Regions from separate parts of the Staphylococcus felis genome, predicted to be linked through region 2. Evidence: riboswitches for the same ligand, from Rfam matches in the RefSeq annotation. Region 2 holds a riboswitch; each other region holds the start of a gene.
The links. Region 2 has a riboswitch for S-adenosylmethionine ahead of C7J90_RS04055 (O-acetylhomoserine aminocarboxypropyltransferase/cysteine synthase family protein). Riboswitches for the same ligand answer to the same signal wherever they lie in the genome.
Positions count from the first base shown of each region.

Region 1: linked by a shared signal. The riboswitch ahead of metX (homoserine O-acetyltransferase MetX) and the one ahead of C7J90_RS04055 (O-acetylhomoserine aminocarboxypropyltransferase/cysteine synthase family protein) in region 2 are both predicted to bind S-adenosylmethionine.
Region 3: linked by a shared signal. The riboswitch ahead of C7J90_RS06270 (methionine ABC transporter ATP-binding protein) and the one ahead of C7J90_RS04055 (O-acetylhomoserine aminocarboxypropyltransferase/cysteine synthase family protein) in region 2 are both predicted to bind S-adenosylmethionine.

Region 1 covers NZ_CP027770.1:618,451-621,733, forward strand. The annotation lists gene serS (serine--tRNA ligase) at 1-608, shown strand, start outside; SAM riboswitch class I at 1,384-1,486, shown strand; gene metX (homoserine O-acetyltransferase MetX) at 1,569-2,534, shown strand; gene C7J90_RS03045 (DUF2232 domain-containing protein) at 2,778-3,283, shown strand, end outside.
Region 2 covers NZ_CP027770.1:854,760-858,042, reverse strand. The annotation lists gene C7J90_RS04060 (type 1 glutamine amidotransferase domain-containing protein) at 1-273, opposite strand, end outside; gene C7J90_RS11850 (hypothetical protein) at 371-544, opposite strand; gene C7J90_RS04055 (O-acetylhomoserine aminocarboxypropyltransferase/cysteine synthase family protein) at 552-1,835, opposite strand; SAM riboswitch class I at 1,897-1,994, opposite strand; gene nrdG (anaerobic ribonucleoside-triphosphate reductase activating protein) at 2,086-2,625, opposite strand; gene nrdD (anaerobic ribonucleoside-triphosphate reductase) at 2,622-3,283, opposite strand, start outside.
Region 3 covers NZ_CP027770.1:1,338,157-1,341,439, forward strand. The annotation lists gene gcvH (glycine cleavage system protein GcvH) at 1-230, shown strand, start outside; gene C7J90_RS06260 (toprim domain-containing protein) at 451-846, shown strand; gene C7J90_RS06265 (thioredoxin family protein) at 812-1,126, shown strand; SAM riboswitch class I at 1,167-1,275, shown strand; gene C7J90_RS06270 (methionine ABC transporter ATP-binding protein) at 1,375-2,403, shown strand; gene C7J90_RS06275 (methionine ABC transporter permease) at 2,396-3,091, shown strand; gene C7J90_RS06280 (MetQ/NlpA family ABC transporter substrate-binding protein) at 3,117-3,283, shown strand, end outside.

The DNA.
Region 1 (3,283 bases), 240 kb from region 2:
GACTTTACACGATCCCAACAGCAGAAGTCCCATTAACAAACTATTACCGTGATGAAATTATTCAACCAGGTGTCTTACCAGAAAAATTCACAGGACAATCTGCATGTTTCAGAAGTGAAGCAGGTTCTGCAGGGCGAGATACACGTGGCTTAATTCGTTTACACCAATTTGATAAAGTCGAAATGGTGCGTATCGAAAAACCTGAAGATTCATGGAATGCATTAGAAGAAATGACTGGAAATGCTGAAGCAATATTAGAAGAGTTAGGTTTACCATATCGTCGCGTTATTTTATGTACTGGTGATATTGGATTTGGTGCTAGCAAAACTTATGATTTAGAAGTATGGTTGCCAAGTTACAATGACTATAAAGAAATCAGCTCTTGTTCAAACTGTGTTGACTTCCAAGCGCGTCGTGCAAACATCCGTTTCAAACGTGATAAAGATGCTAAACCTGAATTTGTGCACACGTTAAATGGATCTGGTTTAGCAGTAGGTCGTACATTTGCTGCTATCGTTGAAAACTATCAAAATGAAGACGGCTCTATTACAATACCTGAAGCACTTGTCCCATTTATGGGTGGTCAAACTGTAATCGAACCCAAATAATGCGTTTAAATCGCGATAGTTCAATTAAATGAATATCAGAAAGACATTCGTTTATACAGACTGAGGCTGGGACATCAATCCCAAAATAATAGCGTAGAGATGATTCATGATCGAACCATCTCTACGCATTTCTTTTATCAATCATTCGTATTGTTTGGCTCGCATTTCCTAGGGGATGGGTAGAGCCGCGGTCTCGACGCTCATCCTATTCCCTCAGGCGTCTCGCCAACAATACGACGTGATATACATGTAATTTTACATTGAAATACTTTAAAAAAAGACCTTTTCGTATCATTGAATGAATCATCTCATTATAAGAAAACTTTGAGATATTTATGTCCTAGCCTGAGTTTTAAGATACATAAGGTTTCATAAGCACTGTTTTTAAGACATTTAACACGTATCGCTCTTTTTGGAGTTAAGCATTTCCAATAAATAATATTATAGTAAGGTTACTCATGGCTTCCATGTTGACCAATTACCTTACCCAACAACGAATCTCTCCAAAAATTAGGGAAGGTTAGTCTCTATTGTGTCTTGTTTTAGACTGAAAATGGGGATTAATGTAAATAAAATTTAAATAAAGCTTTAATTATAAAACCATTGAGATGACACTATTTTTAGTAGGTGGTTATAGTGACTTCTCTGTGCGGGCAGTCTAACTTGAATATAGGAAGGTAGGGAGGTATGATGGAAAGTTCAGTTAATTCTGATATTCATTTACAAGTTGCTATCTTGTGAGGTATGATTAATTTATAAATAAAACAATTATATATACTTATTAAGAGAAGTTGAGGGATTTGGCCTGATGACACTTCAGCAACCACTTAATTTATTAAGTACGGTGCTACAACCAACGAATATTCGAGTGATAAGTCATAATAGATTCTTTTAAGTTGTGTTACCGTATATCAAATTCGGAATGCAACTTTTTTATTTTTTGGGGGAGGGGACGTGACAATGACTAATTATATTGTAGACACTTTGCATTTAGGACCATTTGAAACAGAATCTGGTGAGCGAATTGATGATTTGTTATTACGATACGAATACGTCGGTTATCAGGGACAACCATTAGTATTAGTGTGTCACGCACTAACAGGTAACCATCTTACATATGGAACAAAAGAGCATCCTGGATGGTGGCGTGAAATTATAGATGGAGGATATATGCCGCTTCATGATTATCAGTTTTTGACATTTAACGTTATTGGCAGCCCATTTGGATCGAGTTCATGTGTTACAGATGAGCATTTTCCAAAAAGAATTACGATGAGAGATATTGTCAAAGCAATTGAGATGGGCATAGAAGCATTAGGATTTGAAAAGATTGATGTTTTGATAGGGGCATCGTTAGGTGGGATGCAGGCTTTAGAGTTGCTTTACAATCAAAAGTTTGAAGTTAAAAAAGCAGCCATACTCGCATCAACCGCTAAGACGTCATCCTATAGCCGCGCCTTTAATGAAATCGCACGACAAGCAATTTATCTCGGCGGTGAGGAAGGATTGAGCATTGCGCGGCAACTTGGATTTTTAACATATCGTTCATCTAAAAGTTATGATGCACGATTCACACCAGATGAAGTAGTATCTTATCAAAAGTATCAAGGTGACAAATTCAAACGTGATTTTGATCTAGAGTGTTATTTGACATTATTAGGAGTGCTTGATAGTCACGATATATATCGTGGTCGAGATGATGTTGAGGCAATATTCCAATCATTAGATACTAAAGTATTAACCATTGGATTTAAAGATGATTTACTCTATCCGGATGATCAAATAGTTGCTTTAGGTGAGTCGTTTCAATACCATAGACATTTCTTTGTGACGGATAATGTCGGACATGATGGATTTTTATTAAACTTTAATGACTGGGCCCCTTACTTATATCATTTCTTAAAAGTTTCACGATTCCGTCGTTAAACTTAGACTTGATTGTTACAATTTTGTTATAATCTTATATATGCAAAAATATCGTTAACAAAATAAAAGGGTGTATTTATCAGTTTCATAGTTATTGTCTGTGAGTGTTCTTGAATTTTGATGATTATGCAGTGCCATGAGTTTTGTAGCGATGATTTTGAGAGTTTTGTAATAGCTAAGAGGCAATTGTATTCATATTACAAATCTTGTAAAATATAAATTATATCATAAATTAGTTTGGATGTGGCGTCATTGTTTTCACAAATCAAGCCTAAAGCAACTTTACTAGGCACTTTAGCATTAGCAGTTGTTGCTTTAGCAATGTATTTTGTGCCATTATTAGGAATTATTATTGCGTTTTTTGCAACAATACCGGGCGTTGTCTTATGGTATCGTGCTGTTCAATCATTTGGATTAGCAGCTCTGATTACTATTATTATTGCTACACTAACAGGCAGTATTTTCATCATGACATACATGATTATTCTTTTGAGTGTCAGTGCAGTAATCGGTTATCTCTTGCAAAAACGTGCCTCTAAAGAGCGTATTTTATATATGGCAACATTCGTAGCAAGTATTTTAACACTTGTTGCAATGATGATTTTACAAAGTATTCAAAAACTCCCATATGCAAATGAACTGTTAAAGCCTTATCAAAGTGCAGTAGATCAAACAATTCAAATGCAAAATTTAGATACACAATCTCAAGAGGTGTTAAATGCATCTGTTGAACAACTTGCTGTTCAAAT
Region 2 (3,283 bases):
TGCTTCACTCACTGCAGGGAGATGCTTAAGCTTGTGCATAAATACATCATTTTCATAATAAGATCGAGACAATCTATCCAGTGTGACACGATTTAAACTCACAGGATCTAACGGTGTTTCTCCACCTTTGATATTGTATAAATCCACTTGATAGTCAGGATCATTATGAAAGACATCATAAAAGTGTACAAGCTCACTTAGCCATAAGCCCGTTTCTTTATCAAATCCATCAAATTGATGATGACTTGTATTTACAATCATTATTTTTTTCATACATGCTCATCCTTTGTAAAGATAATCATACTACTACATTTCCAAGCCTACTTATCTGTCTTACTCAATCAAAATCGTTAGTTTTAATGATATTCTATTACGACTTCGTATCAGTTTGGGTTAACGATTGAATTTCTTGATTGATATAATGAATTTTTTCTTCTTTTAAAAAATAAGCTGCTTGATTGATAGGAATATAATCCTCCCATTCTTGTCTTTTAGCTAACAAATTTTCAAGTGTGCGCGCTTTATTCTCTTTTATTTCATTCATGATTGTTTCAGTCCTTTTTGATTGCTTTAAATCCTTTATCTAAATCACTTAAAATGTCATCTATATGCTCAATACCAATTGATAGACGAATCGTTTCGGGTTCGATGCCCGCTGCTCGTTGCTCATCTGCTGTCAGTTGTTGATGTGTTGTAGAGGCTGGATGGATAACAAGTGACTTTGCATCTCCTACATTAGCGAGTAATGAAAAAAGTTCCATCCCTTCAATAAATTGACGACCTGCCTCATACCCTCCCTTAATGCCAAAGGTAAAGACTGAACCTGCACCTTTTGGAAGGTAGCGTTGTTTCAACGAATAATATTCACTCGTTTCAAGTCCTGCATATTTGACCCATGCCACTAGAGGATGTTGCTTTAAATAGCGCGCTACTTTTTCAGCGTTCTCAACATGGCGTTCGACTCTGAGTGATAAGGTTTCAAGACCTTGTGTGAGCATAAATGCATTGAATGGTGACAAGGCTGCACCTGTATCACGTAACAACGTCGTACGAATCTTGAATGCGAGTGCTGCTTCTTGAAAGGCATCGACAAATACAATGCCGTGATAAGACGGGTCTGGCTCTGTTAAGCTCGGAAACTTACCATTTCGCCAGTCAAAGTTACCACCATCTATAATAACGCCACCCATCGTCGTGCCATGACCGCCAATAAACTTAGTCGCTGAATGTACGACAATATTAGCACCATGCGCTATAGGTCGACATAAATACGGTGTCGCAAACGTATTGTCTACGATTAATGGAATGCCAGCTTCATGTGCGAGACTCGCAAGGGATTCGATATCTTCAATATTCCCCTCAGGATTACCAATTGTTTCGACAAATATCCCTCTCGTTTCGTCTTTTATGGCTTGTTTGACTCGATTTGGATCTTTGGTATCGACTAAGGTCACTTCGATGCCAAATTTAGGCAATGTATGGGTAAAGAGTGTATGCGTACCACCATAAAGTGTTTCACTTGCGATAATATGCTGACCGCTTTGTGCAACCGATTGAATCGCATAGGTAATCGCAGCCATCCCTGATGCTACTGCCACACCAGCAACGCCACCTTCTAATTCAGCTAGACGTGTTTCGAGTACAGCTGTTGTTGGATTCATCAAGCGTGTATAAATATTACCTTCTTCTTTTAATCCGAATAGCTGTGCAGCATGCGTCGTGTCATCAAACGTAAAAGACGTCGTTTGATAAATAGGTAACGCTCGTGAATTTGTCGCTGAGTCCACTTCTTGCCCTGAGTGTAATTGTAACGTTTCAAATCGATAGTTTGTCATAATCTTCCCCCTCCATTCAAAAAAATAAAGCCTATCCTGAATATGATAGACTTTAGAGTAAATCTTATCTCTCAGGTGAATGCCCTGCAGGAATTAGCACCTAACTGAATAGGTTGCCTGGCTTCGTAGGGCCTGTCCCTCCACCAATCTTGATAAGTCGTATTGAATTATTTTGCAAATGAGAATAAAGCTATTTTAAATGAGCCCTTATGAAAAGTCAATGATTTATCTGAATTTTCTTTATGTTAAGTCATTCGATATGAATCGATTTGGGAATGGATAATGTCTCGATATACGTAGGTATGTGAATTACTCGTTGATTCAGTGAACCTTTGTATGGCAAGTTCGGTTTGTACAAGTGCTTAATAAACATGCCATCAACTAAGACATCAATAGATTTTAGCAAAGTACGACGCGCATGTGCCTCATTCCACAAAAATTCAAGTTGAAATCCCGTCCACATCCATATCGTTTTGGTTTGTCCGAACCGCTCTCGGAATGCTCGAATAAGTGGTGTGACGATATTTAAATTACAAAAAGGCTCTCCCCCTAATATACTCAACCCAGCGATATAACTGGGTTCACAGGCTTCAATAATTTCATGAATCAGGTCGTCTGTCATCGGTTCGCCGTAGCGAAAGTTTTGTGCTGCAACGTTGTAACATCCTTGACATTGAAACGGACATCCAGAGACATAAACGCTACAGCGCACACCTTCACCATCGACAAAACTATGATATTCAATTTTGGCAATATATCCCGCACCATTCTGAATGTGTTGAAACTTCATGATCGTGGTGCTTTCATATGTTTCACGCGGGCACATATCTCTTTATGACGCCCTTCAATTGTTGGACGTTGAACAGGGTTGCCTAAATAACCACACGTCCGTTTAACGACATCGACGGTTTCGGGATTATGATTGCCACAGTTTGGACATTGATAGCCTTTAGATGTCGTCTCAAAATCACCTTCGTAGTCACATTCATAACATCGATCAATTGGAATATTCGTACCGAGGTAACTTACACAATCATACGCATAATCCCATACCGCTTCCAAGGCTTGAATATTGTGACCGAGTTTCGGATATTCACAGTAATGAATATAGCCTCCACTCGCATAGTGAGGGTATTCTTTTTCAAAGTCTAGCTTTTCAAATGGCGTCACATCTTTTCGGACATCATAGTGAAATGAATTTTGATAATAACCTTTGTCTGTGATATCTGGTACTGATCCGAACTTTTCATAATCCAATCGACAAAATCGATCTGTTAGTGATTCGCTCGGCGTACTATAGATGCTGAACCATACGTCATATTGTTTCGTCCATTCTTTTTGATAAGTCTGCATGGCCTTCAATATACGTATCGTAAAACACTTGGCATCTGGATGCGTCTCCCAGTTCGGTCCGTAAAAGACCGTCGCAGCCTCATATAGTCCGATAT
Region 3 (3,283 bases), 480 kb from region 2:
CTGAGGGTGAAACTTTTGGTAGTGTAGAATCTGTTAAGACAGTTTCTGAATTATACTCACCTGTTTCAGGTAAAATTATAGAAGTTAATGAAGATCTTGAAGATGAACCAGAAGCAGTCAATGAATCACCATACGAAAAAGCATGGATGGTTAAAGTTGAGTTGAGTGACGAAAGTGAACTTGATGCATTAATGGATGCAGCTGCTTATGAAGAAATGATTGGTGAATAATACTTATTTTGAACTCCTTGGTAACATGTTTATCTTGGAGTTTTTTGAACTTTATATCAATGATAGGTAAGCGACTTCGTATGGACAGATTAGGTTAAAGTACGAGAGGAGCTATAACACCATATAACACAAATTGAGTAAGTTTTTCTGAGATTTAGCTCCATAGCGCATCTATGATTAAAAGTCGTCTTACGCCCATTTTATTTAGAAGGTGAAGACTATGGCGATCGTAAACAAAATCATTGTTGTAGAAGGTAAATCTGACAAAAAAAGAGTCAAAGAAGTATTAACAGAATCAGTAGATATTATTTGTACACATGGCACGATGAGTGTTGAAAAAATAGATAACATGATAGAATCACTCTACGATAAGCAAGTTTATATTTTAGTGGATGCTGATGCTGAAGGACGGAATATTCGAAAGTGGTTTTCGAAATATTTAAGTGAACGTATTGATATTTATATTGATTCTACTTATACCGAAGTCGCACGCTGTCCACGTGATTATCTCTCAAATGTTTTAGGCCGTCACGGCTTTGAAGTAAAAAAAGATTTTTATGTTAAAGGAAAGTACACATATCATGAATGTTTCAGAGCAATTGAACAATATATATGAGAATTATAATGAACCCACACATCTGATTTTTGGCTATACGCCGATGTGTGGGACATGTAAGATGTCAGAGCGAATGTTAGATATTGTGAATGATATGACACAGCTCCCACTCGTGAAAATTGATTTAAACTTTCATCCAGAGTGGAGTCGGGAAAATGAAATACAATCAGTCCCGGTCTTAATCATTATGAAGCAAGATCAAGAAGTACAACGTATTTATGCGTTTAAGTCTGTGACATATTTGTTAGAAATTTTCAAAAAAGCGATTGACGAATCGTAAGTATAATGATAAGATTAATAACAATTAAATATTCAGAAAACTCTTATCCGGAGTGGTGGAGGGATGTGCCCTATGAAGCCCGGCAACCGTCTAAATATTAGAAATGGTGCCAATTCACATAAAGTATTAATTACTTTTGAAGATGAGAGAAGCGACGTGTATACAATGCTTTCTCTTTTAACTCAAAAGAGAAAGCATTTTTTATTATGGTCTGAGATGGAGTCGTAACACGAGGAGGAACTAGCAATATGATTGAGTTAAAAAATATTGTTAAAAAGTATGAATCGAAATCAAAAACTGTAACAGCAGTTGATCATGTTGATTTAAATATAGGTACAGGAACAATTTTTGGAATTATCGGATTTTCGGGAGCCGGTAAAAGTACATTAGTTCGCTTATTTAATTATTTAGAAGTACCTACATCTGGTGATGTGATGATAGGGGGAGAACATATTGGTCAGCTCACTAAGGCTGAACTTAGGAAAAAACGCCAAAAAGTAAGTATGATTTTCCAACATTTTAATTTACTTTGGTCACGTACTGTATTAGAAAATATTATATTTCCGCTCGAAATCGCTGGAAGGCCTAAAAAAGAAGCGAAACAAGAAGCGATAAAACTGATTGAGAGAGTGGGTTTAAAGGGACGTGAACATGCGTATCCTTCTGAACTTTCTGGAGGGCAAAAACAGCGAGTTGGTATTGCTCGAGCGTTAGCAAACGATCCGGAAGTATTGCTATGTGACGAGGCAACAAGTGCATTAGACCCACAAACTACTGATGAAATATTAGATTTGCTATTAGAACTAAAAAAAGAAAAAAATCTAACAATCATCATGATTACGCATGAGATGCATGTGATTAGACGTGTATGTGATGAGGTCGCAGTAATGGAAAATGGTCGAGTGATTGAGCAAGGAAGCGTATCAGAAGTCTTTAAAAATCCAAAACATCGCGTGACAAGACGTTTTGTTCAAGAGGACTTAGAGCCACCACAAGATCAAGATGATGTAGTGAAGTCTATCGAATTGAATGAAAATGATTTGCTAGTTAAGTTTATATTTTCAGGAGAGAATACGACAGCACCAGTTATTTCTTATATCGCTCAAAAACATCAAATGGCGATTAATATTTTAGAAGGAAATATTAAAAACACCAAAACCGGGTCAGTCGGATTTTTACTCGTGCATTTATCTGACATTACAGACAGCACGTTTAACACACTACAATCAGATCTGGAATCTAAAAATATACAAGTAGAGGTGGTCAGTCGTGGGTAAGAGTTTCAGCGAGATTTTACAGGAAATGATAACAATGCCGAATGTGCGCTGGCCTGATGTGTGGTTAGCAACATATGAAACACTTTATATGACTGTCATATCGACTGTATTTTCGTTTATCTTGGGATTAGTCTTAGGCGTTATTTTATTTTTAACATCAAAAAGTCATTCTAAGCTTGGACGCATATTTTATAGTATTGTTTCATTTTTTGTTAATTTATTCAGAGCGATACCGTTTATCATTTTAATATTATTACTTATTCCATTTACGAGCTTAATTTTAGGCACAATTAGTGGTCCAACAGGTGCTTTACCAGCCCTAATTGTTGGAGCTTCCCCTTTTTATGGACGCTTAGTGGAAATTGCACTAAAAGAAATTGATAAAGGTGTTATTGAAGCGGCTCGTTCAATGGGCGCAAATACATGGACAATTATATTAAAGGTGTTAATTCCAGAATCTTCACCCGCTCTCATATCAGGGATTACTGTAACTGCTATTGCCTTAGTAGGATCAACAGCAGTAGCAGGCGTTATTGGTGCAGGTGGATTAGGTAACTTAGCATATCTGACTGGCTTTACGCGAAATCAAAATGATGTCATTTTAATTTCGACCATTTTAATACTTATTATTGTTTTTATCATTCAGTTCCTAGGGGATTGGGTTACAAATAAAATTGATAAAAGATAATTTACTTTTTAGGAGGAATAAAGGGATGAAAAAAGTTTTATCACTAGCTTTAATTTTAGTTTTAGGAGTTGTGCTTGCAGCATGCGGAAATAAAGATTCAGCAGGCGGTAGTGATGATAAAAAGGTTGTTGTAGGTGCTTCGCCAGCACCTCATGCTGAGATTTTAGAAGAAGCAAAGCCAATCTTAAAAGA